3 regions of the Neopusillimonas aestuarii genome follow, and region 1 is predicted to be linked to each of the others. Evidence: predicted binding sites of a transcription regulator. Region 1 holds the regulator's gene; each other region holds the start of a gene.
The links. The regulator sigma-54, encoded in region 1, starts transcription at its own class of promoters, with help from an activator protein. The targets are predictions, from matches to a motif close to TGGCANGNAANCTGCTTT.
Positions count from the first base shown of each region.

Region 2: G9Q38_RS10315 (P-II family nitrogen regulator) is a predicted target of sigma-54. The motif match lies at 2,720-2,737, and genes of this name have one in related genera.
Region 3: glnA (type I glutamate--ammonia ligase) is a predicted target of sigma-54. The motif match lies at 3,892-3,909, and genes of this name have one in related genera.

Region 1 is NZ_CP049990.1:581,853-589,845, reverse strand. It holds gene G9Q38_RS02800 (RHS repeat-associated core domain-containing protein) at 1-1,888, opposite strand, end outside; gene G9Q38_RS02795 (DUF1840 domain-containing protein) at 1,988-2,329, shown strand; gene leuA (2-isopropylmalate synthase) at 2,399-4,096, opposite strand; gene G9Q38_RS02785 (hypothetical protein) at 4,446-4,991, opposite strand; gene rpoN (RNA polymerase factor sigma-54) at 5,008-6,537, shown strand; gene G9Q38_RS02775 ((2Fe-2S)-binding protein) at 6,615-6,881, shown strand; gene bfr (bacterioferritin) at 6,975-7,445, shown strand; gene G9Q38_RS02765 (cupin domain-containing protein) at 7,458-7,993, shown strand, end outside.
Region 2 is NZ_CP049990.1:2,120,998-2,128,990, forward strand. It holds gene ptsP (phosphoenolpyruvate--protein phosphotransferase) at 1-1,044, shown strand, start outside; gene G9Q38_RS10310 (ammonium transporter) at 1,108-2,334, opposite strand; gene G9Q38_RS10315 (P-II family nitrogen regulator) at 2,346-2,684, opposite strand; gene G9Q38_RS10320 (hypothetical protein) at 3,154-3,363, shown strand; gene G9Q38_RS10325 (hypothetical protein) at 3,423-3,830, shown strand; gene G9Q38_RS10330 (accessory factor UbiK family protein) at 3,919-4,161, shown strand; gene G9Q38_RS10335 (YifB family Mg chelatase-like AAA ATPase) at 4,250-5,779, shown strand; gene rpmI (50S ribosomal protein L35) at 5,983-6,180, shown strand; gene rplT (50S ribosomal protein L20) at 6,198-6,557, shown strand; gene pheS (phenylalanine--tRNA ligase subunit alpha) at 6,633-7,655, shown strand; gene pheT (phenylalanine--tRNA ligase subunit beta) at 7,734-7,993, shown strand, end outside.
Region 3 is NZ_CP049990.1:2,215,711-2,223,381, reverse strand. It holds gene ntrC (nitrogen regulation protein NR(I)) at 1-1,337, opposite strand, end outside; gene glnL (nitrogen regulation protein NR(II)) at 1,334-2,416, opposite strand; gene glnA (type I glutamate--ammonia ligase) at 2,427-3,839, opposite strand; gene hemW (radical SAM family heme chaperone HemW) at 4,103-5,353, opposite strand; gene rdgB (RdgB/HAM1 family non-canonical purine NTP pyrophosphatase) at 5,353-5,955, opposite strand; gene rph (ribonuclease PH) at 5,970-6,704, opposite strand; gene G9Q38_RS10780 (YicC/YloC family endoribonuclease) at 6,806-7,671, shown strand, end outside.

The sequences.
Region 1 (7,993 bases):
TCAACCGGTAAGTTTGTTGCCAAACCACCGGCCGATTCCCGTTTGCCGAGGTAGCCCGCAGGCTTTGGCGCGCAAACCCGGGGCCGATTGTGGTGGTGGCTTGAAGCCCGTTGCCGTAGCGATAACCGGCGGTTTGATTGGGCAGGGGTGGGGCTTGCACTACAACGTAACGGCGCCCTTGAGCACTCTCCCAAACAAGCCGTTGCAACTGCGTTCCGCGCCAGGTGTAATGCAAACTACCGCCTTCAGGTAGCGCGTGCTGAATAAGTTGGTTGCGTTCGTTGTAGGCGAATCGGGATTGCAGTGTAAGCGCCGCTCCTTGGTTCGGGCGGGTGGATTCTTGTGAAATAAGACGCCCCTGCAAATCGTACTCAAATTGCAATGTTTCGTTCGGGTGGCGCACGTGGGTTAAAAGATCTCCACGCCATTGCAACGCGGTGCTGATGCGTTTATTGCCTGGGCCCGAAGAGGTGATGTTTACCGGCCGCCCGGCACCGTCGTATTGGTAGTGCCAAACATCGCCGTTGGCGAAAGCGCGGCGGCTTGGCAAGCCGTTTGGTGTTCGGCTCAGTACGGTATTGCCGGTTAGCAATGAATACCACCGTTGCAGTTGCCCTTTTCGATTGAAGTGCAGTTGCAGATTCGGCCACCCGGATTGGCGCGAATTCAATTGCCGTATTTGCCCTTGGGGCTTTCGGAAAATACGTAGACCGTTGATTTGTTTAAGTTCGCCGTACCGTGTGTAGTGCGCGCGGGTGCCGGGTGCTGCGCAGCCAGGGCAGGGATCTGCGCTAACTGCATGAAGCCGGGGCCGACCATTCACCCAGCGGAAAAGAAAGCGAGTGTGATGGCCGTTGGCTTGTTTCACGTGGGTAACGCCTGCGCGTCCCGGCACAGTCACGCTTTCATACTGAAATGTTAGGTATTGCGTACGGGTTTTGGCTGGGCCTAAGTGGTGCAGGGCAAGCAATTTAACCCGCTCGTTTGGGTCAAGTGTCCAGTGTCGCCACGGTTGGAAAGGCGTTTTGGGCGCCCGTTTTTTGTCGATGCCGACCAAGCCGCCGGAGTGAGGAGGTGAATGTAAAGCATAGTGATACCGGTGGGCGGTTCTATCGGGCAAAATAGCCTGGCGCAACCGCGGTATGCGTTGGTTGCCGGCAGGCGTGTACAGGTAGCGCAGGGTGCCGGTTGGCATTTGCATGGCGCTTAAGCGTGGTTGGCCTTCCAGAAAGCGATATTGCAGTGTGATTTTTCGGCCGTTAAGAACAAGGGTGTGTGCCAGCCCGTGCAATGCCTGCCCCTTTTCCCGGTGGCGCTGCACGTGCAGCTCGACGTGTGCATTGCGCAACCGAATCAGTTGGCCGTTAAGGTTGAACGCAAGGGTTTGGCCGCTTAAGCCTTGCCATGTCCACCCTTCGTCGGTTTGCTCCAGCTTGCCGTGTGGGCTTGTATACGCTGAATGGGTGTCCCGGCGGGTGAAATGTGTTCGGCTTGCGTCAGCATGCAATATCGTGGCGTGGTGGGCCGATAGGCTTAAGCGGGTTTCCCAATCCATCGACCATGCCGGCCCAAGGATACTGCCGGGTCCTTGGTTGTTCGCATGGTAGTGGCGCCGGAACGGCCCATCGTGCTCGAAGTGTATTTTGTGCCCCGTTGCCAAATGAACCGGGTTGCCCGCGCCTGAGTTTAATGACGGCTCGGTATGAACGGCCGAAGTAAGGCCGCCCGGTAGGCAGGGGGCGTCGGTGCCCGGTCGCATGCATTGGCTTTGCGCCACAACCTGGGGTGTAAAAACAGTGAGCGCCAACAGCAAGGTCGTGATAGCTGTTGCAAAACGCGTGCCTTTCGACTGGGTGATGCCATGTGACGGTGTCTGCCTGCCTTTCATAGTCTTGTCTGACGGGTTCTGTGCAAGCCGTTATCTTGCCGCTTGGCAGGTGATGAAAGTTGGGGTAGTGTATGAATCTATCTATTGGGAGAAACCGAAATGCTAGTTGTCTTTCATGCCAAGCCGGCGGCCGAAGTGCTTATGTTCGGCAACCATGCGCTCGATGTATTGCGCGCCGCCGGGCGCAGTTACGATACGCTGCCCGAGCGCGGGGTGATTACGGCGGCGCAGCTTGACGACGCCATTGCCAATATCGAAAAAACCATGTCGCTTGAACCAACGTCTTACCAGGACGACGACGGCGAGGAAAACGATACGAAAGAACATCCCATTTCACAATCGGTAAGCTTTCGCCAGCGCGCATTTCCGTTGTTGGCCATGATGCGTTTATGCCGCGAGCATAAGGCCGACATTACATGGGAACCCGCGCCTACGTGGTAATGCATAAAAATGGCCGCCCTGAGGCGGCCGAACCGGGTTGCGTTGTAACGCCAGGCCCGGCTTAACGTTTTACGCCGCCGCCTTGGTTCGCGCGGCTTGTTCTTGCGCTGCGTGCCGGTTAACGGCACTTAAAATAGCCAGGAACGAGGCCGTAACTATATCAGCGTGAATACCCACGCCGAAGCCGGGCATCGATTCACCCACGCGAACCTCCACATAAGATGCCGCCCGGGTGTCGGTGCCGGTGCCAATGGCGTGTTCGTGGTAGCCCAGTATGGAAATGTCGGCTCCCAATGCGTTCACAAAGGCGGAAATGGCGCCGTCGCCCTGCCCTTTCAATTGCACCAGCTTGCCTTTGTGTTCAAGCTCGACCTCAATAGCGAAGTGTTCGCCGGTTTTGGCGCTGGGGTCGCCGGTAATGCGGTGGCGCACCAGCTTCCACGGGCGTTCCAAGTCAAGGTATTCCGAACGGAACAAATCGTAAACATCGCCCGCCGTGACTTCACGACCGGTTTCATCGGTAACACGCTGAATGGCGCGGCTGAATTCAATTTGCAAGCGGCGCGGCAACACCAAGCCGTGTTCTTGTTCAAGCAAGTACGACACCCCGCCTTTGCCCGACTGGCTGTTCACGCGAATCACGGCGTCGTAATTGCGGCCCACATCGGCCGGGTCGATGGGCAGGTAGGGTACTTCCCACAATGCATCCGGGTCCTGAACGGCAAACCCTTTCTTGATGGCGTCTTGGTGTGAGCCCGAGAAGGCGGTGAAAACCAGGTCGCCCGCATAGGGGTGGCGTGGGTGAACCGGCAATTGATTGCAGTACTCCACACAGCGACGCACTTCGTCGATATCGGAAAAGTCGAGCCCGGGGTGGATGCCCTGGGTGTACAAGTTCAAGGCCAACGTAACGAGGCACACATTACCGGTACGCTCGCCGTTGCCGAACAAGCAGCCTTCTACGCGATCGGCGCCGGCCATGACAGCTAATTCAGCTGCGGCAACGGCTGTGCCGCGGTCGTTGTGCGGATGCACGCTAACGACAATACTTTCGCGGTTCTTCAGGTTTTTGCTGATCCACTCGATTTGGTCGGCATACATATTCGGCGTGGTCGCCTCAATGGTGGCCGGCAAGTTCAGGATAACAGTGGACTCGGGCGTAGGCTGCCACGCCGCAACCACGGCATTACACACTTCAAGCGCGAATTCGGGTTCTGTGGTGCTGAAAACCTCCGGCGAATATTCGTAACGCCAGTAAGTTTCCGGGTGCTTGGCGGTGAATTCCTTCACCATGCGGGTGCCCGCAACGGCCAAGTCGCGAACCTGATCTTTCGTCATGCTGAAGACGATCTTTCGGAACGCCGGAGCACAAGCGTTATACAAGTGCACAATGGCTTTCTTTGCGCCCGCAGCCGCTTCCACCGTACGTGCAATCAAGTCTTCGCGCGATTGGGTCAGAACAATGATGCTAACGTCGTCGGGAATGCGATCTTCCTCAACCAGCTTGCGGACAAAATCAAAATCAGTCTGCGAGGCCGATGGAAAGCCAACCTCAATTTCCTTGAAACCGATTTTGATCAATTGCTCGAAAAAGCGCAGCTTGCGCTCGACACTCATGGGCTCGATGAGCGACTGGTTGCCATCGCGCAGGTCGGTGCTCATCCAGATAGGGGGCGCCGTAATTTTTTTGCTGGGCCAGGTGCGTTCTGAAAAGTCACGTGTGAACGGTACAAACGGGCGGTATTTGTCAGATGGATTCGAGAGCATGGTACACCTACTGATTAACTGGTTATTTCTTTAATCAACAACCCGTTGCCTTCAAAGGGTCGATAAAACGCCGACGCAATATTTTGAAGGGAAGCTTGATTGACCAAGCGGGTTGTATTTTGATTCGGGAAGAAAATTTGGCGTGGCACAAACGGCTGCCGGACTGCCACATAGCGCTAGGCCCGACAACCGATCGGTAGTAGCAGGGGTAGAGCCAGAGAGAAGAGAGGAGAAACCGTAGCCGCAACGGGGCCGGCGCAGTGAGCGCGACTCGAAATGCCGACAGAGGAAAAAGTTACGGTATCCATACCCATAGTCGACCATATTTATGCTGAATTTGCAAGTCTTTTCAGGGTGGGTCGACAGGGGAGGACCCCAGTAACTGCAGGTGTTCGCGCGAAATAGCGATTTTCTGGGCGCGCCCGTTGCGCAGCTCTTGTGACGTTTGTTGCAAATCACCAACAGTAATGGGCTCTCGCGGGTTGTCCCATACCCAACGCAGGACATCTTTGGCAGGTTCCGACAATTGCGCAACCAGGGATTGCATCGTATTGGTTGCAACCACTTGTGCATTGACCCGTTTGCGTCCGGCGCGTACAAAGTTGATTAGAAAATAGGCAATAATAAGCGTGCACAGCGCCACCAAAGCCCACCAGAAATAGGGGTTGTAGCGATTTAAAAATTCAATGGTGGGGCCACCTAACACCTCGAGACCGGTATAGTCGACAGTGTGGCCGAATGCAACCACGCGTTGCAACAGGTAGTACCACACAAGGGCGACGACCACGACGACAACCGTACAAATGATTTTGTGCGTTGCGGTGAGCTTTAACAGAGTGTTACGCAACGCAGAGAAATCGCGGGGCGTGGGCTGGTGGGTGGATTCTGTTTTCATGCGGGCTATTTTACCTATGCAATCGCGACAATCGATACAGTTACGCCAGCAGCAACAATTGGCTTTAACGCCGCAATTGCAGCAATCAATTCGGTTTTTGCAGCTATCGGCGCAAGAACTCGAGCTTGAAGTGGCGCAAGCGCTGACTGACAACCCGCTGCTGGAGCTTGAGGGGCAGTATGACACCGACACGTCCAGTGCGGAAGAGGGCCCGTTGTCGCAAGACGACGACGGTGCGCCGCAAGACAATAATACGTATCTCGATGAGGCCGAGCATTACGGTACCCAGCCGTCGATGGGGGAGCGTTCCCAAGATGATGATTACGCGCCGCACGAAGCGGGATCTGTAGAAACCCTGCGGGATCATTTGCTGGGGCAATTGAATGTGACGCGTGCTACTGAGCGTGACAAGGTGCTGGTCACGCTGCTGGTCGACGAACTGGATGAAAATGGCTTGTTGCCGGTGTCGATCGATGATGTGGTGGGTTACATAAATGGTCATTTGGGTGTGCCCGAACCTCAGGACACGCCCGGTGCAGATCAGGCGCCGCAGGCCGCCGTCGATAACGATGATGAGGGTGCGGACCCACAGGTGGTTTCCCGCGAGGAAATGCTTGCCGCGCTGCGTTTGTTGCAATCGTTTGATCCGCCGGGGGTGGGGGGGCAAAGCGTGGCGGAATGTCTGCAGATTCAGTTGCGACAAACGCAGAGCAGCTATCCGGTCGATGTTGTCGATTGTGCGATGCAAATGGTGGGCGAGCATCTTGATATGCTTGCCGCGGGGAATTTCACCCGTTTGCGAAACCAGTTAGGCGTGTCACAAACTATTTTGCAGGCGGCGCACAAATGGGTTTTAAGCCTGAATCCCAAACCGGGCCGCGCCTGGGCGCAAAGCGTGGCTGATTATGTGCGGCCCGAAGTGATTGTGCGTAAAGTGCAAGAGCGATGGCATGCCCGTTTGAACCCCGCTGTTTTTCCGCGCTTAAGGGTGAACCCTGAATATGAACAATGGCTGCAGTCAAACAAGGCAGACGAGAGCACGTCGGCACTTCAGGTGCAGCTTCAGCAGGCGCATGGTTTGATGAAGAGTGTGGCGCAGCGTTTTGAAACCGTACTTCGGGTGGCGGAGTTTATCGTGCGGCATCAACAGGCATTTTTCGAGCAAGGGCCGCAAGCCATGCAGCCATTGGTTCTAAGGGATATTGCCGATGCGCTCGAGCTGCATGAGTCAACCGTATCGCGCGCCACCCGTAATAAATACGCCCAAACGCCTTGGGGTGTGTTTGAGCTTAAATATTTCCTGGGAACGTCGTTGGGCGGCTCCGGCTTGGCGCCGGCGTCATCGGGCACTGCGGTGCGTGCCATGATTCGCCAACTCATCAGCGCCGAATCCACTCAGAAGCCCTTGTCCGACAACAAAATTGCCCAGTTGCTGGCTGAAAAAGGGGTTGACGTAGCGCGTCGCACCGTGGCCAAGTACCGTGAAGCAGAAGGCATCGATGCCGCGTCTGTGCGTAAAGCGAAGGCGCGGTTAAAAGGCGCGTAATTTTTTGTGGCAGGACAGTTACAAAAAAAATTGACGGGGGCTTGCGTTGAAGAAAAACATGGATGATAATTATTCTCATGTTTATTTGTATCTGTAACGCCATTACCGAGCGGCAAGTGCGTGAAGCGGTTGCCGGAGGCGCTCATACCATGTCCGATCTCCAGGCCCAGTTGGGCGTGGCATCGTGCTGTGGGTGCTGTTCCGATACCGCTTCCGAGTATCTGCCCGGTGGTCGCCAGGCTGCGTACCCCGCAGTGCACGATATGGTTGAAACCATCGAGGCAGCAGCGAACGACACCGCTCTACCTCCCGGCTTCACGGAAGTCGTGGCCCGTCGCGCCTGAAAAAGGCGCCAAATTATGGTTCCCGCTAGTGCGAAAGTCGCACTGGCGTGGTAGGCTTGTTATCTAACGTTTTGCAAGCCAAGGAGAACCGTCATGAAGGGCGACGCCACCGTTATTCAGCATCTGAATAAACAACTCAAAAACGAACTCACCGCCATTAACCAGTACTTTCTGCATGCGCGCATGCTGAATCACTGGGGCTTCAACAAACTGGGCAAACACGAGTACGACGAGTCCATCGGTGAAATGAAGCACGCCGACAAACTCATCGAACGCATTTTCATGCTCGACGGTTTGCCGAATCTTCAAGACCTGCATAAGTTGCTTATCGGCGAAAACGTGCCGGAAGTGTTGTCGTGCGATTTAAAACTGGAATCGGGTGCCCAGGAAACCATCAAAGACGGCATTGCCTATTGCGAGTCGGTGCGCGATTACGTGTCACGCGACTTGTTGCAGGAAATTCTCGACGACACGGAAGAACATATCGATTGGCTTGAAACTCAAATTGAATTGGTTGAAAAAGTGGGTGTTCAGAATTACCTGCAAAGCCAAATGGAAGAGTAAAGCGTTTTTGCGATGCGTATTAACGCCGACTTTTCAAAACCTGCTTTTGTTTTGCCCGATCAATATGAGTGGGTGTCTTCGCCCCAAGCAGGGGTTGAGCGGGTCATGCTCGATCGCGTAGGCGAAGAGAAAGCGCGTGCAACCAGCGTCGTCAGGTACGCGCCCCAGTCTTTTTTTCCGGTCCACTCACATCCCGGCGGCGAAGAAATTCTCGTGCTGTCGGGCACGTTTTCTGAAGATAACCGTCATTATCCGGCGGGCTGGTATTTGCGCAGCCCGCCTGGGTCGTCGCATCGACCTTTTAGTGAAGAAGGCGTCGTTATCTTCGTTAAGCTATGGCAAATGGGCGGGGAAGAAACGAGCGAAGTGCGTATCGATACCAACAACCCGGCTAATTGGGTTGTGGAGCCGGAAAGAGAATACTGCCCCCTTTATTCAGATAGTTCGGAAAATGTCAGGTTGGTGCGTTTGCCGGCGGGGGCGTCTTTGTTCAGTGGCTCTATGCCGGGTGCGGAAATATTCGTGCTGCAAGGCAGTGTTCTGGATCG
Region 2 (7,993 bases), 1.5 Mb from region 1:
ATTGTCGATGGCATGAGTGGGGCGGTGTTGGTTAACCCGCCCGATTTTGTTCTGGAAGAATATCGTCGACGCCAGTCTGCCTATGCAGATGACCGTGCCGAGCTTGGGCGCCTGAAATATGCGGAAGCGGTTACGTTGGACGGCGTTCAGGTTAAGCTTGAAGCCAATATTGAGTTACCGGAAGAGGCCGAGCAGGCGTTGGCCGCGGGTGCCGATGGCATTGGTCTGTTTCGCAGCGAATTTCTGTTCATGGGCCGTCGCGATCTACCGGGTGAAGAGGAGCAATACGAAGCCTATGCCACAGTCGTTAAAGCGATGCAGGGTCGCCCCGTAACGATTCGTACATTGGATATTGGTGCAGATAAAACGTTAGACGGTGATGCCACCGTCGCAACCAATCCGGCGCTGGGTCTGCGTGCCATTCGCTATTGTCTGGCTCATCCTGAAATTTTTCAAACGCAATTGCGTGCTTTGTTACGCGCATCTGTGCACGGGAAACTTAGAATTCTGGTTCCCATGATTGCTCATTTGCATGAAGTACGGGCGGTACGCCAGGCAATTGCCGAGGCATGTCAGCACCTGGAGTCACGAGACATTTCTTTCGATCGAAACGTTGAAGTGGGGGCCATGGTGGAAATTCCTGCTATTGCCATTGCCATAGAACCGTTTGTCGAACAGCTGGATTTTTTGTCGATCGGTACCAACGATTTGATTCAATATACATTGGCGATCGATCGTGGTGACAACGATGTTGCCGATTTATACGACCCTATGCATCCGGCGGTATTGCGGCTTATTTCACATACCATTAATGCGGCGCAACGTTATGGAAAGTCGGTGGCGGTTTGCGGTGAAATGGCGGGCGACGCCCAGGTTACGCGTATGTTGCTTGGCTTGGGTCTACGAGAGTTTTCCATGCATCCCCAGCAACTGCTCGATGTTAAAAAAGAAGTGCGTCAGTCTCATACCAACGCACTTCGGGTTAAGGTCGCATCGGCTCTAAATAGAGCGGAACGAATTAATCTCGATGAACTGGCCGGTTAAGGCGCAAATTCGCTTTGTGTCCTATTGGAAAACAAGCCGTGCTGGTGCACGGCTTGTTTTGTGTTAGCGCTGGTAGGCGGTTTCGCCGTGGGTGCTAATATCAAGGCCCTCACGTTCTTCTTCGTTGCTAACGCGTAAACCGCACAGTTTGTCGGCAATGAAGTAAGCAACCCATGCAACGACCCCGGTCCAGATAACCGTAATCAGGATGCCTTCGATTTGGATCCAGAGTTGCGGGAATATGTCGGCGGCGCTTTCCAGACCGGGTCCACCCAATGCCTGTGCGTTAAATACACCGGTGAGGATCGCACCAATGATCCCGGCGACACCGTGAATGCCGAATACATCGAGTGAGTCATCGGCTTTAAGCAACCGCTTCAGACCGTTTACACCCCAAACGCATACGATGCCGGAAACAACACCAATAATCAGTGCGCCAAACGGACCGACAAGTCCCGCTGCCGGCGTAATGCCGACCAAGCCTGCAATGGCACCGGAGACAGCACCCAGTAACGAGGGCTTGCCTTTAACGGACCATTCCGTAAACAACCAGGCCATGACGGCACCGGCCGTGGCAATAAGCGTGTTGAAGAAAGCCAAGGCGGCGGTTTCATTTGCGCCTAGCGCTGAGCCGGCATTGAAACCGAACCAGCCTACCCAAAGTAATGATGCACCAATCATGGTCATGGGCAGGTTGTGAGGCGGCATGGCTTCGCGACCATAACCCAGACGCGGGCCCAGATAATAGGCGCCGACCAGCCCGGCGACACCGGCATTAATATGGACGACAGTGCCGCCTGCAAAATCCAGGGCGCCACGCTCGAACAGGAAGCCGCCGGACGCCCAAACCATATGTGCAATGGGCAGGTAGGCAAAGGTGACCCAAATCAAAGTAAACACTAATACCGCTGAAAAACGGATACGTTCAGCAAACCCACCCACAATCAAGGCGCAGGTGATTCCGGCGAAAGTTGCCTGAAACGCGGCAAAACTGATCTCGGGAATACTGCCCGCCAACGCATACTCACCTGTAGTGAAATTGGCGATACCGTTCAGGAAAACACGGGAGAAATCGCCGAAAAAAGCATTGTTTTCGGTAAACGCCAGCGAATAGCCATAAACAAACCAAACGACGATGGCTAACGAAAAGGTGCATAAAACTTGCGCCAAAACAGATAAAACGTTTTTGGATCGCACCAGGCCACCATAGAATAAGGCCAGTCCCGGGACAACCATCATTAAGACGAGTAGGGTGGATACGGTCACCCAAACAAAATCAGCTGCATTCATGTTTATTGCTCCTAGATAGCGGCATCGCCGGTTTCGCTGGTACGGATACGGATGACTTGCTCGATCGGCGTGACAAAAATCTTCCCGTCGCCAATTTTCCCTGTATGTGCCGCCTGGCAAAGTGCTTCAATGGCTTGTTCGACCAATGCGTCGGTCACGGCCAGTTCGATTCTGAGTTTTGGCAGAAAATCGACCGTATATTCCGCCCCGCGATAGAGTTCGGTATGGCCTTTTTGTCGGCCAAAACCCTTTACCTCACTGACGGTCATTCCTTGGATACCGACAGCGGCGAGTGCCTCACGCACTTCATCCAGCTTGAACGGTTTGATGATTGCAGTAACTAGTTTCATGGTGTGTTTCCTTTAAGAGGACAATCATTTCTCTTAAAGCAAAAAGCATGCCAGTTTTTTTGTTTCTCGAGGTCGCTGTATTTGAAGCCATGATGGGTAATGCACCATGATGACAATGACGGTACTCAAAAATTGCACCGACTTGGTTCGTTCAGGGTGTTTTTGGTGCGGCCGGCACTATTGATGTACGTAGGGGCGACTAAAAAAGTAACTAAAAATGAATGCGCGACATGAATTGTGTCGATTTATTGCGTGAGAATCTGCGCATGAGATTGTTGGCGGGGCCGTTTTATGCGGCTCTTGGAAGGTTGGCCGTCACCCAAGGTGTGATGGGTGTGTAATCAGGGTTTACACTAATTGAGACTGTGTTGATTTTGACTCGATAGAATTGTAACTGCGAACTCACCAGGCAAGCGTGTCTTTAGCAATCTTCTGGATGAGTGATTTAAACGCAAGTAGGGAGGTCAAAATGAAGTCGCAATATAAATCATTTGCTGCAGCATTCTTGTTGGTTTCTGCAACCGCTTTGGGCGCTTGTTCCAATGAAGAGGATATGGCCGGCCCACCTCCGGGCGGTGGTGGAGCCATGAGCCAACCAGGGGGGGCTGCAACACCGGCCCCTTCACCAGCCCCGGCTCCCCAGGGAAGCCAGTCCTCATCGGGTAGCGGTAGTTATTAATATCAGTGTTTCCCATTTTTTGGCGGCGTTATGCCCGTTGATAACAATAAGGAGTTCTTATGAAGATTTATAAAACCCGATATGCTGCATTAGCATTAGTGGCTTCAATGTCTGTACTGGCTGCGTGTTCGAATGAAGACGATACTGCTCCGGCGGCATCGGATTCCAGCAGCACAATGGAGTCACCCCCCATGACGACGCCGCCTACGCCGACTCAGCCACCCGCTGAATCTGCACCACCTGCTCAAACAGGGTCTGTTACGACTGATACTGATGCAAAATCCACACAGGATGCAGTAGCGGAAAAAGCTGCTGAGATTCGTGATGATGCGGTTGAAGCGGCCAATCGCGCCGGCGAAGCAATTAAAGAAGGTGCTCGCGAGGCAAATGAGGCGATTCAGGATACGTTGTCCAAAGGCACACCCCCTGAAAACTCTCCTGAAGCCGAGCAGCAAGCCGGACAGTAATCGGGTTCTGGTTGCAGCTTTCGTATAAGGGCGCCAATCGGCGCTCTTTTTCTTTACACTGACGGTAAATCATTGTCAGGAGAAAATAATGGCGAATCGTAGCGACTGGATGGAAGATCTCCAGAAGAATATGTCTGATTTAATTAAAAACAGCCCTGCGGCCGATATCGAGCGCAATGTCCGCGCCATGATGACACAAACGTTTTCGCGGCTCGATTTGGTGACTCGGGAAGAGTTTGACACGCAGGCGGCGGTGCTTGAGCGTGCTTTGGTTCGTTTGGGAGAGTTGGAGGCGCGTGTGCGCGAATTGCAGCAAAAGCAAGAGTTGTAGTTTTACGGCTGATGGGTTTATCCATTTAAGCAGCCTTGTTTGAGGTCGTGCGGTCATACTGGTGCATGGTCTGGAATAGGGGAAGGGTATGTCGCTGGCGGTGGTTGAGAGCCGGGTCACGTTAGGCTTTGAGTCGGTGGCAGTGCGGGTTGAGGTCCATGTAGGTAGTGGGCTACCTACTTTTTCAATTGTTGGGCTGCCGGATGCAGGTGTGCGGGAAAGTCGCGAACGTGTTCGTGCAGCCATTGTAAGTAGTGGTCTCGATTTTCCGGCCGGTCGTATCACGGTAAATTTGGCGCCGGCAGACTTCCCCAAGGCTTCTTGCGGGTTCGATTTGCCCATCGCATTGGGTATCCTCATGGCATCGGGGCAGGTGGCAATTGCCGGTGCACAGGGGCACCCCGGCAAACCAGTCGATATTCAGGGTTGGATATTTGTCGGTAATCTTTCGTTAACCGGTGCAATCCCGCCGGCCAATGATCCTCTTTCCGTTGCGTTGTCCATAGCGCGTCACTATCCGTCTGCACGGTTGGTCATGGGATGCGAAAGTGCCAGGCTTGCCGCAGCGGTTCCCGGTGTTCAGGTTTATGAGGCGCATTCTTTGAGTCAAGTCGTGGCGGGTCTGTTGGGTGACGTGCAATGGCAGCCGGTTGATGCTGTATCGGGCGTTATCGATGTTACCGATTCTGATTATGTCGGGTGCCTAAGCGACGTAAGAGGCCAAACTTTTCCCAAAAGGGCATTGGAGGTCGCGGCTGCAGGCGGCCATAGTTTGCTCATGGTCGGCTCTCCTGGAACGGGGAAAAGTATGCTGGCCGGTCGTCTTCCGGGTTTGTTGCCGGCGTTATCCCATTCTCAGGCACTTGAGGTTGCGGCATTGCGTGCACGCGACAAAGCGGGGCTTTATTTAAGTTCTGTTGCGCCCTTTCGGGCGCCGCATCATAGTGCCTCTTCTCCTGCGTTGATTGGTGGTGGGGCTGTGCCACGGCCTGGTGAAATAACGCGTGCGCATCATGGTGTGTTATTTCTTGACGAGTTGCCCGAATTTGAGCGCCGCGTTATCGAGTCGCTTCGTGAACCTTTGGAAACGGCTCATATAACCATAGCCCGAGCCCGGCATGCCGTTCGTTTTCCGGCCGATTTTCAACTCGTGGCGGCAATGAACCCTTGTCCGTGCGGTTGGGCGGGGCATCCTCGGCACAGTTGTCGTTGCACGCCTGAACGGGTGGAGCAATACCGGGCGCGGTTGTCAGGCCCGTTCCTGGATAGGCTTGATTTGCAAATCGGTGTTGCGCCGGTGCCTGAAGGCTGGCTCGAGCTTCCCGAAGGGGAAACGTCGGCGCAAGTTAAGGTGCGCGTGGCTCGGGCTCGCTCCACTCAGATAACGCGTCAGGGTATGGTAAATGCCAAATTGCAAGCTAGCGATTTGCAAAAACATATTGGCCTGAACGAAGGCGCACGTGCCCTGTTGTTGCAGGGGGCTCAGCAATGGGGTTGGTCGGCGCGGGTCCTTCATCGTCTTATGCGCGTCGCCCGAACTGTAGCCGATTTGGCCGGATGTGAGCAGGTTGATGGGGCGCATGTCGCCGAAGCCGTACAGTTTCGTCAGGCTTGGTAGACGTAGGCAAGAAAACATTCTATAATCAAGGGCTTTGCAAATTATTGCAGAAGTATTTTCCAAGCATTTATTAAAGTATTTGTTAATAAATGACCTGTGGGTTTGCGGTGCTACTTTTTCCGGGCTTTTGGCAGAGGCAAGGTAGCGGCAAAGAAGTCCCAGTAAATTTGGGCACCTGCAGTCATAAATCATAGGGTTTAAACATGCCAAAAATGAAAACCAAACGGGGCGCTGCCAAGCGTTTCCAGGTTCGCGGTAGCGGTTCTATTAAGCGCGGTCAGGCGTTCAAGCGCCACATTCTTACCAAGAAAACCACTAAGAACAAGCGCCAGTTGCGCGGTTCCACAGCGGTTCACAAGTCTGATGTTGCGTCTGTTCGCAGCATGATGCCCTACGCTTGAATTAACGGAGATTAACTATGCCACGCGTAAAACGCGGCGTTACCGCCCGCGCCCGTCACAAGAAAGTTCTTAAAGCAGCCAAAGGTTATCGCGGTCGCCGCGGTAATGTATTCCGGGTTGCCAAACAAGCGGTCATGCGTGCAGGGCAATATGCCTATCGCGACCGTCGCAACAAAAAACGCACATTCCGCGCACTCTGGATTACACGTATCAATGCGGCTTGCCGTGAGCTCGGTGTATCCTACAGTGTGTTTATTGCCGGTACTAAGAAAGCATCCATTGATCTCGACCGTAAGGTTCTGGCCGATATGGCCGTGAACGACAAGGCTGGTTTTGCCGCAGTGGTTCAACAGGCAAAAGCTGCCTTGGCTTCGTAAGCTTTTACGTCAACGGTATTGCACTAAAACGGGGCTCGGTTGGGCTCCGTTTGCATTTGGAAAAACGGTTAACCCATGACTTCGTCCGATGAAGACCTGATTTCTCAGGCAACCGAGGCGTTTCAGCAGGCAACAGATGCCAATGCGCTGGAGAACGCAAAAGCCCGTTTTATCGGCAAACAAGGCTTGCTCACTTCTATGTTGAAAGGGCTGGCCAAGCTCGAGCCGGCCGAAAAGAAAACCGAAGGCGCGCGTATTAACCAGCTTAAGCAGCAAATTGAAGCATTGCTTACCGAGCGCCGCCAACAATTGGCGCAGGCAGAGCTGCAACGTCGGCTGGCATCGGAAACGATCGACGTCACTTTGCCGGGCCGGGGCTACGCAACGGGGGGGATTCATCCCGTGATTCAATCGTGGCAACGTGTCGAGGCAATTTTTCGTTCCATTGGGTTCGATGTTGCCGATGGGCCTGAAATTGAAGACGATTGGACAAATTTTACCGCGCTGAACAATCCGGAAAATCATCCGGCCCGTTCCATGCAGGATACTTTCTATGTCGACATGAACGACAGCAAAGGTCTGCCCATGTTGTTGCGCACGCACACCAGCCCTATGCAAGTCAGGTATGCGCGCATGCACAAACCGCCTATTAAGGTTATTGCACCGGGTCGTACCTATCGTGTCGACAGCGATGCAACCCATTCTCCTATGTTTCATCAGGTGGAAGGTTTATGGGTGGCTGAGAATATTTCGTTTGCCGACTTGAAAGGGGTCTATACGAATTTCTTGCGGGCTTTTTTCGAAACCGACGATCTTGTCGTTCGTTTTCGCCCGTCGTTTTTTCCCTTTACCGAGCCGTCCGCTGAGATCGACATGATGTTTACATCGGGCCCCAACCAAGGGCGGTGGCTGGAAATATCCGGTTCCGGGCAGGTTCATCCTCAGGTTATCCGGAATTTTGGCCTCGACCCCGAACGTTATATTGGTTTTGCGTTCGGCTCCGGTCTGGAACGCTTAACCATGCTTCGGTACGGCGTGAATGATTTGCGCCAGTTTTTTGAAGGCGATCTGCGTTTCCTGCGTCAGTTCAATCGTTGAAATCGCTGTGATTCGGGGCGCTTCAGTGCGCACCCGAATCCGGTTTTCCAGACACTTTAATCGAATTCAGACACCATTATGCAATTTCCAGAATCGTGGTTGCGCAGCTTTGTGAATCCGGATATTGATTCCGATGCGTTATCTCATCAACTCACCATGGCGGGCCTTGAAGTTGAGGAAGTGGGTCCGGTTGCGCCGCCGTTTGAGCAGATCGTCGTTGCCCATATTAAAGAAATCTCTGCGCATCCCGATGCCGACAAGTTGCGCGTGTGCCAAGTGGATGACGGTTCGGGCGATTTGCTTCAGGTTGTATGTGGTGCGCCGAATGCGGCCGCAGG
Region 3 (7,671 bases), 1.6 Mb from region 1:
GGTTCGTTGCGCTCCAGCTTGCTTCGGGCTGTTTTTACAAGCAGACTCACCCAATCGGCCTGATCGTTGCTTGTTGTAATCGGAGGTTGTACTTCATTAAAAGTCGACGTTGTACTCAGCGCCGACTCGCTGTTGTCCGCCTGGCCCGCCGCAGACAATACCTCGGGCGGCAAATCTTTTATATCGACCGTCTGCCCCGAAGACATCACAGTAAGCCAATGGCAAAAATTCTCGAGCTGCCGGATATTTCCGGGGTAATCAAACGCCTGGAGCGTTTCCATTGCCGACGTCGTTAAACGCCTGGGCTTTACCCCTAGCGCGCGAGCACTGTTTGCGAGAAATAACTCCGTTAGCGCGGGAATGTCTTCTTTACGCTCGCGCAGCGGCGGCAACCTCAAACGAATCACATTCAGACGGTGGAAAAGATCTTCACGAAATTGCCCTTGCGCCACGCGTTGTTCCAGCGGCTGATGCGTGGCGGCGACAATGCGTACATCGACTTTTATCGCCTGAGAGCCTCCCACGCGATAAAAACTGCCTTCGGCCAGCACGCGCAACAAACGTGTTTGCAACTCAAACGGCATATCGCCGATCTCATCAAGGAATAGCGTACCGCCATTAGCCTCTTCGAACCGGCCCCGGCGCTGCTGGGTGGCACCGGTAAATGCACCTTTCTCATGACCAAACAACTCCGCCTCAAGCAGGTCGCGTGGGATCGCTGCGGCATTAAGCGCCACAAACGGCCCTGAGGCCCGCGGACTATGCGTATGCAAAGCGCGTGCTATCAATTCTTTTCCTGTGCCTGACTCACCGGTAATCAGCACGGTGGCCGGTGACACCGCCAAACGACCTATCGCGCGAAACACTTCCTGCATGGCAACCGATGCCGATTTCATCATGACCTGCGACGTCGTATCAGGCTCTGCGCGCTCGACGTGAGGCATGTTTGTTTCAGGAGCCGGGGCATCGGAATGCGATGATATCGGCATGGCCCGCTGAATCAAGGCGACGGCGTCATTAATATCAAAAGGCTTTGCCAGATAATCGAAAGCGCCTTTCTTGAATGCCGACACGGTGCTGCTCAGATCGGTATACGCCGTCATGACAATCACGGGCAAGTCGGGATAGCGCGCTTTGATTTCCTGTAATAAAGCCAATCCGTCTTTCCCCGGCATGCGCACATCAGTGACCAAAACCGACGGCGCCTGACCTGCTAGCGCATCCAGCATTTCATCGGCACTGGAAAACGCTTGCGTGGGGATGGCCTCGCGTGCCAGCGCCTTTTCAAGCACCCAGCGAATGCTTTGATCATCATCAACTATCCAGACCGGTTTCATGACTGCTCCAACGGTAGAATGAGGCGAAATTCCGTATGCCCCGGACGGGAGTCAAACTCGATCACGCCGCCATGCTGCTGTACAAACTCTTGAGCCAGGCTTAAGCCAAGGCCACTGCCGCTGGCGCGACCCGTTACCAGCGGATGAAAAATTTTTTCCCGTAACTCTGTTGCGATACCCGGCCCATTGTCGATCACCGACACAATGACTCCAAGCCGGACCGTTTGCCGCGCCAGGGTTAGTTGACGACCAATACGCGTGCGTAATGTCAGGCAAGGCGGTGCTTCAGGGTCTGGGTTACGTTGTTCAGTTAAAGCCTGTGCCGCGTTTCGCACAACATTCAAAAAAGCCTGTACCAGACGCGGCTGATCTCCTTCAATATCCGGTACCGACGCGTCGTAATCGCGCACGAACTCAATCTGATTAGCGTATTCCGCCTTCACCAGGGTGTAGACGCGTTCACACACTTCGTGCACATTAAATTGCGTCGTGACCAAGCCTTCACCTTGCGGCGCAATCAAACGATCAATCAGGGCACCCAGGCGATCCGCCTCGGCCACAATAACGCCGGTATATTCCTGCAGTGAAGAATCGCCCAGCTCGCTCTCAAGCAATTGCGCCGCTCCACGAATCCCCCCCAAGGGATTCTTGACCTCGTGGGCCAGGTTTCTAAGGGATTCTCGTTGGACGCTTAACTCACGGGTAAGCTGAAGCGTGCGATCGAGCGTGTCGTGCTGATCAAAACCCCGAACCTCCAGCAAGGCCGCCCATGGTTGATGATCAAGCGGCACCAAGGCCAAACCGACCGATATCGACTGGCCTCCCGGTGCCCGAATCGTGCTGTCTTGCCGCAAAATCCCGAACCGCCCTTGCAAGGCTTCCTGAAAACGCCCTTGCAAAATGGGATCAGGACCAAACAGCACCGCTACCGATAAGCTTTTAAGTTGCCTTCGAGACAGGCCGAACAGCTCCTCGGCGCTGTTGTTGGCATGGACCACCTCCCCTTTGTCATCCAGCAACAAAACGGCGGTGGCAAGCAAGTCGTAACTGTCGATCATGGCTTTGTCACGACTTGCCATTTCCTATCCCTTATAGGCTGTAATACATGTCGAACTCAACCGGATGAGACGTCATGCGCAACCGCGTAATTTCAGCCATCTTGAGATCGATATACGCGTCGATCATGTCGTTGCTGAACACGCCACCGCGTGTCAGGAACTCACGATCAGCATCCAGCGCAGCAACAGCCTCTTCAAGCGATGCACACACCGTTGGGATCTTTGCGTCCTCCTCGGGAGGCAGATCATAAAGGTTCTTGTCGGCCGGATCGCCGGGATGGATTTTGTTTTGCACACCATCGAGACCGGCCATCAGCAACGCGGAGAAAGCCAGATATGGGTTCGCCAAAGGGTCCGGAAAACGGGCTTCAACACGGCGCGCTTTCGGGCTTCCCACGTAAGGAATACGGATGGAAGCCGAACGGTTGCGGGCTGAATAAGCCAACTTAACGGGTGCTTCAAAATGCGGTACCAAACGCTTATACGAGTTGGTAGCCGGATTAGTTAAGGCGTTGAGTGCACGGGCATGTTTAATAATGCCGCCGATGTAATACAGAGCAAACTCAGAAAGCCCGGCATAACCATTACCGGCAAACAGGTTTTGGCCGTCTTTCCAGACAGATTGGTGCACGTGCATACCGGAACCGTTATCACCCACTACCGGCTTTGGCATGAATGTCGCGGTTTTACCGTAAACATGGGCCACATTGTGAACCGTGTACTTCAGAATCTGGTTCCAGTCGGCGCGCTGAACCAGCGTACTGAATTTGGTACCGATTTCACACTGACCCGGGCCGGCCACTTCGTGGTGATGCACTTCAACCGGCACACCTTGCTGCTCCAGCAGCAAGCACATTTCGGAGCGCATATCGTGGAAGGAATCCACCGGGGGGACGGGAACATAACCGCCTTTCACGCTGGGGCGATGGCCCAGATTACCGCCCTCAAGTTCCATACCGCGCGACCAGGAACCCTCTTCCGATTGGATTTTTACAAAGCAACCCGACGCGTCATCGTTCCAGGTAATACCGTCGAAGATGAAAAACTCGGGTTCCGGCCCAAAATAAGCGGTGTCGCCCAAGCCACTGGATTTGAGGTAGGCTTCCGCGCGTTTGGCCAGCGAACGCGGGTCGCGATCATAGCCTTTGAGGTCGGAGGGTTCAACAACGTCACAAGTCAGAATCAAGGTTGACTCTTCGCGGAAAGGATCCAGGCGTGCCGACCCAGTATCGGGAACCAGCAACATATCAGACGCTTCAATGCCCTTCCAGCCGCTGATCGATGAGCCGTCGAACGCTTGGCCTGACTCCAATTTTTCTTCATCAACAGTATGTGACGGCACGGTCATGTGATGCTCGCGACCAAGCGTATCGGTAAAGCGGAAGTCCACAAACGCGACTTCTTTGTCTTGCATCAATTTAATGACTTCTTCTGGGGTGGACATAAAAACTCCTGAGCAAAAAGCGTTCAACGAAACAAATACTACTGCTTGAAATAAAGCAATATCCGTGCCAACTTTTAATGCGCCAAAACAGATCACTTTTATAGTCGAATCGAACTAAACGGTGATCAAAACACGCCACATGCGCCTCGTTTCGGTGCGAATGCACTATTATGGTGCGAATTATGGTGCAAACCAACGGGTTTTACATTTTGGTGCGACAAAGTCGATTTTGGGCCTGCAAAAATACGCATTCCGACACCGACTCAAGGAAGGAAACGGGCCAACACCTCATTCAAATATTGCCAACCCTGGTCGGACGCGCACAGACGCGAAGGATCCGGCCGTAATAGACCTTGTTCCGTCAACTGCTGCAAGGTCTTTGAAACCTGAATCAGCGGCAAGCCGGTTCGATCCTCAAAGTAATGCGCCGGCACCCCATTACGCAAACGCAAGGCATTCAACATGAATTCAAATGGCAAATCGGCGGCATCAACCGGGCCGGACTGTGCCAGATGCGAACCGTTGCGCTTCACTGCGTTTTCCATCCAGGACACCGGGTTTTTAAGTCGCGCCTGCCGGATAATGCCATGATGAAATGAGAGCTTTCCGTGGGCCCCTGGGCCCAAACCCAGATAATCACCAAACTCCCAGTAATTCACATTGTGAACGCACCGGGCACCAGGTTTGGCATAAGCGGAAACTTCATAACGCTCATAGCCTGCATCCTGCAAATGTTGCGCCACCGTCTCCTGCATCACCGCCGCGGCATCATCATCAGGAATGGCCGGCGGATACTTGGCGAACACGGTGTTCGGCTCAAGGGTCAGGTTATAAAATGACAAATGCGACGTAGCCCAGGCGACCGCCTGACGGATATCTTCTTCACATTGCGCAAAAGTTTGATTCGGCAAAGCAAACATCACGTCGAGGTTAACCCGGCCCACTGCGCGTTGAGCCAGTTCAATAGCGCGGTCGGCTTGCTCGGCTGTGTGAATACGCCCCAAGGCTTGAAGCGCCGCATTGTTGAAGCTTTGCACTCCAAGAGAGATGCGATTAATGCCGCTACGCGCGTAATCATCGAATCGACCGGCTTCAACGGTACCGGGATTCGCTTCAATCGTAATTTCAGCATCGGGCAATAAATTCAAATGCGATCGAAATAATGACAACATGCGATCAATGGCACGGGCTGATAACAAGCTGGGCGTACCGCCACCAATAAACACCGATATAACGGAACGCCCCCAGATATCCGGCAGCGACTGTTCCAGATCGGCTTGGAGCGCCTGCAAATAGGCTTCTTCCGGCAAGTCTTCCTTGAGCTCATGAGAATTGAAGTCGCAATAAGGGCACTTGCGCACACACCACGGCACATGCACATAAAGCGCCAACGGCGGCAAACTGGTAAGCGCAGTGCGGCCCATATCAACGGTTTTAACGGGTGCTTGTAGTCGACCAGACAAGGGCGCACCCTCTTGCTCGTGCACAACCGGAATAATGCGACGCGTACCCATTAAATTGAATGACCGCCAAGTTGACCAACCAGTAACTGCAATGCCTGTGCACGATGGCTATTCGCATTCTTTTCGCCCGGCTGCAGTTGCGCTACAGTTTTATTGAATTGGGGTAAATAAAAATAAGGGTCATAGCCAAAGCCGTTTGTGCCCATCGGTTCGGAAATGATTTCGCCGTGCCATTGCGCTTGCGCAATAACAGGTTGAGGATCGTTGGCGGCACGCATGAAAACAAGTACGGCCACATAATGCGCCCGGCGGTCTGTAACGCCCTTAAGCTGCTGCTGCAGGTAAAGGTTGTTCGCCTGATCCGACTTTTCCCCCCCATTCATTGCGGCGAAGCGTGCTGAATAAACACCCGGCGCACCATCCAACGCAGATACACACAACCCCGAATCGTCGGCTAATGCCGGCAAGCCCGTATATTCGCAAGCGTGGCGCGCCTTTGCCAGCGCATTCTCCACGAATGTAAGGTGAGGCTCGGGTGCTTCGGGCACACCCAATTCACCCTGCGGCACCAGTGTCCAACCTTTCGGCGCCAACAAAGAATCAAACTCGCGCAATTTGCCCGCGTTATTTGAAGCCAGAACAACTTTTCTCACGTTACCGCCCAATTTCACTCAGTTGCCAAATCCAGCGCCTGACGCTGATGCTTGACCAGTTCGGCGATTCCGGCCGTTGCCATATCGAGCAACCCGTTCAAGGCCGTACGCCCAAACACCGCGCCCTCAGCCGTTCCCTGAACTTCCACAAAATGGCCCGAACCCGTCATCACCACATTCATATCGGCATCGCAGTTGCTGTCTTCGTTGTAGTCAAGATCAAGCACCGGTTTGCCTTGAACCAGGCCGACAGATACCGCGGCAACATGATCTCGAATAGGGTTCTGCGTTAGCACTTCCTCACGCATCAACGTATGAACCGCCAACGCCGCCGCCACCCAGGCGCCTGTAATACTGGCACAACGCGTACCGCCGTCGGCCTGAATTACGTCGCAGTCAAGGTGCAGCGTACGTTCGCCCAGTGCTTCCAAATCGAACACGGCGCGCAGACTACGCCCAATAAGGCGCTGAATTTCCTGAGTTCGCCCGCTTTGTTTGCCCCGTGCCGCCTCACGGTCAGAGCGGGTATGCGTGGAGCGCGGCAACATACCGTATTCAGCCGTCACCCAGCCTTGCCCCTTACCTTTCAAAAAAGGTGGAACCTTGTCGAGTACACTGGCATTGCAAAGCACATGCGTTTCACCCGCCTTGATTAACACTGACCCCTCCGCGTAGCGGGTATAACCCGTTACCAAAGACATCGACCGTAATTGATTGGGTGTTCGCCCGGCAGATCGGGCATGCGTCATATCGGTCAAAACAATCCTTTCTGTAGTTTGGTGAATGCATCAATGTTAATTCATAATGCCCCGCAAGCTTTTGTAACCTCGTAACAGGGAATGGAATATTTATGACTATTCGCAGCATGACAGCCTACGGCACCGCCCGCGCAGAAGGCCCTGATGGCTTCGTAACGCTGGAAGTACGCAGTGTCAACAGCCGCTACCTGGACATCAATTTCCGCCTGCCCGACGAGTTACGCGTGGTGGAAACACACTTGCGGGAAAAAATTGCCCGTACTTTGTCACGCGGCAAGGTCGAGATCCGGCTATCTTATAGTCGTCAACGCACCGACCCTATGGATAAACTGGACCACGAGTACGTGAAAAAAGTGGCTGAACAGTTGCGTTTGGCGCGCCAGGTTTTGCCCGACACAGGGGCACCCTCTTTAACCGATTTAATTAAAGGCGCATCGGGGCAGGACACTGAAGAAACGGCCCCGGACTTCTGGGTCACGCTGGCACAACAAGCCTTGCACCAGGCGCTGTCCGACATGCAGGCCAACCGCGAACGTGAAGGTACTCGTTTGGCCACCATGCTATTGGAATGCGCCGACCAGATTGATGAAATTGTGGAAGGTGTCGGCCATGTGTTGCCCCAGTTACTGGACGAACACCGCCAAAAGCTCGCCGGCAAGCTGCGTGAAACGCTGGAAAATGCTAACCCCAACGGTTTCACCAATATTAGCGGCGAAGAACTTACCGCCCGTATCGCACAGGAAAGCGCGCTGTTTTCTTTGCGAATCGATGTTGCCGAAGAACTCACCCGGCTGCAATCACATTTAACGGAATTGCGTGAATTATTGGCCGGTGACGAACCCGAAGCACAGGCTAAAAATGCCCGAAAAAATAAAGGCAGCACCGGGAAGCGGCTGGACTTCCTGTTTCAGGAAATGAACCGTGAAGCCAACACCCTGGGCTCGAAAGCTGCGGGCAT